DNA from 2 places in the Irregularibacter muris genome. Region 2 is predicted to be linked to the other one. Evidence: riboswitches for the same ligand, from Rfam matches in the RefSeq annotation. Region 2 holds a riboswitch; the other holds the start of a gene.
The links. A riboswitch is a leader RNA that binds a small molecule or an ion and turns the genes downstream of it on or off. The one in region 2 is predicted to bind thiamine pyrophosphate.
Positions count from the first base shown of each region.

Region 1 (3,426 bases), on a different contig from region 2:
CCAGTTATATCAGCACAATTTAGCTTGCCTGAAACAGCACATACTGATACTACAGTAGCTGTGGATCTTGTCACGGAGAATCTAGGAGATAATTCCTTGATATGGACGATTAAAAAAGATGGCAATGAAACAGACCTTGAAACTGTAATTACGGGAGAACTTACAGGTAGTGGTGGCTTAATATTATTTAAAACTAATGGAGTATATGAATTAAGTGCCACAATTATCGATGATTTGGGAAAAGAAGTTATAGTATCAGATATTATTATAGTATATCCATTAGCAGAAATAAAAACGGGATTTTTTAAAAAATTGGCAATTTAAATGATTACTTTTGCCATTGCATGGGCAGAGGATCTTGTCATAGTTGAAAGTGAAGTACCGTTATTTGTATTTTTAGCAATATTGTAATATAAAAAAGGATTTGACAAAGTATGTATCATGCAATACAATATAGTTGTATCTTGTATTGCATGATACATAAAAGGAATTCGTATTAAAGAATATGCAACCATAAGGAGGCTGTTTATGATTCCTTCACAAATGTTAAAAGGAATGCTCGAAGGATGTATCTTAGAAATCATACGTAAACAAGAAACCTATGCTTATGAAATCTCAAAAAAGCTAGAAGAGTATGGATTTGGAACAATATCGGAGGGAACCATCTATCCTATCATCCTACGTCTACAAAAAAGTGATTTGGTAGAAGCAACCGTTCGAGAATCCAATAGTGGCCCGAAACGTAAATATTATCATCTCACTGAAGAAGGAGTATCCAGGCTCAACCAATTTAAAGGTCATTGGAATGAACTAGAATATGCCATTAATAAATTATTTGAAGGAGGAAAAAAGGATGAATAAGTTAACAAAAGGATTATTAAAGAAGAATAATACCAGAGAAGAAGCAATTTCTGAGGAAAATGATAAAATCTATACAGATATGGTTGTGTACTTAAGAAGTTCTAATCTAACGCAATATAATCAAGAACTTGTAAGGGAAGATATCATAGAATTGATTCTAGAAGGTCAGCAGCGAGGGGATAATATCCAAAAAGTCATGGGTGGCAGGTATAAGGAAATCTGTGATGAGATTATTGATGTTATGCCTAAAAAAACAAGGAAAGATAATGTGATTGAATTTATAGATATATCTCTTAGTATATTATGGATTCTAGGGGTTATCGCGATAGCGAAGAACTTGATTAGTGGTCTAGTATCAAAAACATCTGAGTTTAATTTCATATTAACGATAGGAGATATTATTACGGCTATTGTAATTATAATCTTATCAAATGGGATTGTATGGTACATCACAAAAACTGCTTTGGATGAAAAGACAACAAAAAATAAAAAAGTTGAATTTTTAAAAGCATGGGTGGTTTTTTCCCTTATCTTTGCGGCTGTACTACTTCCAAGTATTTATCTTGACACAGTCGTTGTCAATATCTCATTATTAATAGCAATTATTATTGCTTTAATCATTTTTGTTACGAGTAAAGTGGTAAGCTCAAAAGTATTATAGACTACGTGAATTTAATAGCTTATTTGAACTTGATCTTGACTTTCATGAAATTATAGTTTATAGTGGCACATATGCAGGGGGACTACATAGTAGTTGAGAAGGTAAAACCTGACCCTTTGAACCTGTTGGTTAACACCAACGTAGGGAGCCTATCAATACGATATAGTATTTATGGACGCTCTCTATTGTGGGAACGTCCTTTTTATTTATAAAATTAAATATTACATAATTTATATTTGCGGGGGAACTACATAGTAGTTGAGAAGGTAAAACCTGACCCTTTGAACCTGTTGGCTAATACCGACGTAGGGAAGCAAATCACATACGAAATTTGTATATGATTAGGGTGCTTCTCTATATAGAGAAGCACCCTAATTTATTATATATACATAAAGGAGGAATTTTAATGAAAAAGGTACTTAGTATTGCTGGGTCAGATTGCAGTGGAGGTGCTGGAATACAAGCGGATTTAAAGACGTTTTCTGCACATGGGGTGTTTGGAATGAGTGTAATTGTTTCTGTTGTAGCTGAAAACACAAGCCGTGTTATAGCCATACAGGATATCACCCCAGATATGATCGAAAAACAGATTGATGCAGTATTTGAAGATATTGAAGTTGATGCTGTGAAAATTGGTATGCTGTCTACAGAACCTTGTATGAAAGCAGTAGCAAAGAAACTGGAGCAATATAAGCCCAATAATGTTGTCATTGATCCTGTTATGTATGCGAAAAATGGTTGCCCTCTCATGGACCCTAATTCCATAGATGCATTGATCCAGGTTATACTACCCTATGCTGATTTACTTACGCCTAATATTCCAGAGGCTGAGAAGATATCAAATATTGAGATAATCAATACAGAAGATATGAAGACAGCGGCAAAACTTATTTATGATATGGGGTGCAAAAACGTTCTTGTCAAAGGGGGTCATGCTATTGGAGATGCACTTGACATTCTATATAGTGGGAAAGAGTTCTATTATTTTGAAAGCCAACGAATTGATACTCAAAACACCCATGGAACAGGATGTACTTTCTCTTCAGCCATTGCTTCTAATCTTGCTCTTGGTATGACAATGCCTGCTGCGGTAGACCAGGCTAAGGAATATATTACAACAGCAATTAAACATTCATTAAATATAGGTAAAGGTAATGGGCCAACACATCATTTCTATGATTTATATAAAAATGGTTTGCATATTAAGAAAAGTGAAGGGGATTTATGTTGAAATAGATGTAGCTAGGTCTCTTTCTTGGCTACCACTTATTTCTGATTACACTTGGAATCACAATTCCTGTAATGCTGATAATGGGTGTTTTATGTTTCATTATAAATAAAAGAAAGGTTGGAAATAGAAATGAATAACTTAATGAATGCTTGTACGGACTTGCTTCATGAAATCAAGGGGAAAAATCCATTGATTCACAACATTACCAACTATGTGACAGTAAATGATTGTGCAAATGCAGTTTTGGCAATTGGGGCATCCCCTATTATGGCAGACGATGCTGCAGAAGTGGAGGAGATTGTTTCCATATCCTCTGCCCTTGTAATTAACATAGGAACTTTAAACCAACATACGATTGATTCAATGATTATGGCGGGTAAAAAAGCCAATGAGCTAAATATTCCTGTAGTTTTTGATCCCGTTGGTGCAGGAGCTTCAACGCTACGAAATCAAACAACACAGGAAATTCTCAGGCAGGTAAAAATAGATGTAATTCGTGGGAACTTATCAGAAATTTCCTTTATAGCAGGATTTAAGTCTTCCACAAAGGGAGTTGATACATCTATGGTAGATGAAAAAAATGATGCAGTAGGTATTGCAAAATTAGTTTGCCATAGATACTCATGTGTTGTAGGAATTACAGGAAAGGTGGATATCATTTCAGACGGGATTA
Region 1 covers NZ_JANKAS010000001.1:91,610-95,035, forward strand. Annotated here, with positions in the region: gene NSA47_RS00415 (S-layer homology domain-containing protein) at 1-324, shown strand, start outside; gene NSA47_RS00420 (PadR family transcriptional regulator) at 529-861, shown strand; gene NSA47_RS00425 (DUF1129 family protein) at 854-1,522, shown strand; TPP riboswitch at 1,588-1,686, shown strand; TPP riboswitch at 1,753-1,852, shown strand; gene thiD (bifunctional hydroxymethylpyrimidine kinase/phosphomethylpyrimidine kinase) at 1,929-2,753, shown strand; gene thiM (hydroxyethylthiazole kinase) at 2,883-3,426, shown strand, end outside.
Region 1: linked by a shared signal. The riboswitch ahead of thiD (bifunctional hydroxymethylpyrimidine kinase/phosphomethylpyrimidine kinase) and the one ahead of thiT (energy-coupled thiamine transporter ThiT) in region 2 are both predicted to bind thiamine pyrophosphate.

Region 2 (3,426 bases):
AGTTACTATTGGTATTAGTATCGCTGTACTCTTTTTTGGAGAAAATTATGCTACTCAATATGGTATTGGCTATTTTATTATGGATAGTTGGATCCGGGTAGACTATGTACAAATGTTTGCAGGCATCCTGGCAATCAGTATTATGGGATGGCTTCTTTTCAAGCTTATAGATCTATTGGAGGATAAAGCCTGTAAATGGATTAAGTTTGAACAGGGAAAGTAACCTCTATAACTTTCACTAAGTTAAAAGCACTGGCAGAAATCTGCCAGTGCTTCTAATTTTATGAAAAATATTCTGATCGAGTATCAATTTTCTAATTACAAAAATACATTGCCTACCTTAAATGAAACAAGGTAGCTGGTCCCTTCCCAAGATTATTCAAAAAATCCTAGGATAAATACCCCTGCCATGACTATCGCAATGATGATATATTGTTTATAGGTTAGCTTTTCCCTGAGGAATATTCTTCCTAGGATAACAGAAACAATACTATAACTGGCAATCATAGGAGCTACTACTACAGAATTAGTATTTAGGGCATAGACATAGAAAAACTGTCCCCCTGTTTCAAACAACGCAGCTAGGGCCTTATCTTTTTCCTGTAAGATCTTAAACTTTTCTTTTTTCATCACTGTGATATAAAGCAAGGCTAAAATTCCGGCAAATAGGAAGGTAAGTTCGTAGGAAATTAGAGCTTCTTCTGGGCTCATTAAACGACTAAGATAGACATCATCTAGGAAGGTTCCTAGGGCATCTACTACCGCATACAATATGGGAAAGGTAAGGGCTAGGGCGCCCAGTTGATGTTTACGATCAATTTTCTCATTGTTTTTTAATCTTTCTTCTATGGACATATTTCTTTCAATAATGGCAATCGCTATCAGGGCTACTGTAATCATAGATACCGCCCCCAATTGTAGGGCCGTCATTTTTTTCCCTAAAACTAGAAAGGCTAGTATCCCTGCGATAGCCCCTGAGGTGTTGCTCACTGGGGAGTTAATGGATACTTCTAAATATCTAAGTCCAACATACCCTATGGTCATGGATAAAATATACATAGTGGATACAGGTAAATACTTTATGATATTGATGGGATCATAATGCCAATTCATTTTTGCCAGCTCGAACATGGCCTGAATGCCCATCACTAAAGCCACCATAACAACAATTCTTAAATGACTATATCTGTCCTTGGGATCTGTTCCTTTTTTATAAAACAAATCCGCTGTACCCCAAAATAATATGGTAATTATTGCAGATGTGTACCATGAAAAATTCATTTTTTGTCTCCTTATGTAATTTATTTTTTCGACAGAAGTATTTTTCCATCCTCCTATGAACACGCTGTCGATTTGTATTGGTGAAATTTGATAGAATTTACCTTATTAATATTACAGTTATTTCGCCAAAAAAGTCAACTATTTTCTTCTTTTAACATCTTGCAAAATTTTTGTTTAGATTTACTGATTATTTCGGTTAGGCTCTCATTTGTCTACGTCTCAGATTCAAGCATTTTTCTATTTCCCTAGCACAGCAAGTTGAATTGTGTTATAATAAAAGAAAAAATATTTATCGCTGGGGGTGCCTTGTGCTGAGAGGATGATTCCGACCCTTAGAACCTGTAGGTTAAAACCTGCGTAGGAAAGCGGACTTTACGGATAAAACGTGAAAAGGCTTCCTTTTGACGTTTTTTTATTTGAAAAAGAAAACTTTAGTTTCTTGTCGGCAGCTTAAGATTTTCTTATTCAAAAAAAGCTTACTACTTTCTTGTTTATCACCAGTGATAAGTAATAAAGAAAGGATTGAAACATTGTGTTTGAAAAGTTTTTAGAATTTAAACCCCTCACCATCATTATTTTAGCTTCATTAGTTTTAATTTCCATTGCTCTTGCTTTTAGAGATAAAAAGTATGAAAAAAGATCTGACTATACAAGAATGATTGTATATGGTAGTCTATGTATCGCACTTTCCTTTGTGCTTTCCTATATACGTCTATATCGTTTTCCCCAAGGTGGCAGTATAACCCCTGCTAGCATGTTGCCCATGTACATCTTTGCTATCATGTTTGGACCCACCTATGGGATAATCGCTGGTTTTGCCTTTGGAATGATTAATTTAATCCAAGATCCCTATATTATCCATTGGGCACAATTTTTTCTAGATTATCCCTTATCTTATGGAGCATTAGGATTAGCTGGATTATATCGTAAAAACATAGGGGTTTCTTGCCTTATTGGTGGTTTTGGTAGATTTTTTATGAACTTTTTATCGGGAGTTATCTTCTTTGGTTCCTATGCACCTCCGGGCATGAATGTTATGCTTTATTCTCTTGTGGTCAATGGTTTAGTCATTGGTACAGATACTTTGGTTTGTATTCTAATTAGTTTTATCCCCCAAATCAAAAATGCCATACAGCAGGTGCAAAAAATTTCTGCATCGTAATGGGAAACTAATTCTACTTACTCCTTAATTATTATAGAGAATTTTAAAGGTCAATCCCTTGAAAAATATGGATTGGCTTTTATATTTGCTAAAATGTTTTTATTTTTCTTTTCAGGGTATATATCTAGTTATGTCTATCAACTATATACAACAGCTATGATATAGATGCTTGAAATATCAAAAACCTTTAGAAAGAGATTAGGAAGTTTTATTGCAAATATCTATCATATGCTTTACAATATATTAGATAAATAAGTAAGGAGAATACGCTATGATAAAAAAATTTATACAATATTATAAGCCTGTAAAAAAGGTGTTTATTATCGATATGATATGTGCTTTTGCAGTTTCTGTCTGCGATTTATTCTACCCTATGATTACGAGGAAAATCATTAATGTCTATGTCCCTAATCAACAATTCCAGCTTTTGATTACATGGTTAATTGTTCTAGCCTTTCTTTATATAGCAAAAGTGGGATTTAATTATTACATTACCTATTACGGACATATTATGGGGGTCCAGATGCAGTCAAATATGAGAAGAAATGTTTTTGATCATCTCCAGGATCTACCCTTTGTTTTCTTTGATGACAATAAAACAGGAACCCTTACCTCAAGGATTGTGAATGATTTAATGGAAGTGTCAGAGCTTGCCCATCATGGTCCTGAGGATTTATTTATTTCCTTGGTTATGATGATCGGTTCCTTTATTATATTGGCTACCATAAACTTGCCCCTCGCTTTAATTGTTTTTTCCATTGTCCCTTTCTTAGTCTTCTTTGCCATGAAGCTTCGGGTAAAAATGTCTGATACTTTTATGGAAACCAGAGTGACTATAGGAGAGGTAAACGCTACCTTAGAGAACAGTATCACAGGCATTCGAGTATCTAAAGCCTTTGGAAATAAGGAAAGTGAAATTAAAAAATTCGAAAAGAACAATAATATGTTTCAAGTGGCAAGGGCAAAAGCCTATAAGGTTATGG
Region 2 covers NZ_JANKAS010000014.1:60,017-63,442, reverse strand. Annotated here, with positions in the region: gene NSA47_RS12840 (ABC transporter permease) at 1-223, shown strand, start outside; gene NSA47_RS12835 (EamA family transporter) at 376-1,281, opposite strand; TPP riboswitch at 1,569-1,662, shown strand; gene thiT (energy-coupled thiamine transporter ThiT) at 1,814-2,443, shown strand; gene NSA47_RS12825 (ABC transporter ATP-binding protein) at 2,715-3,426, shown strand, end outside.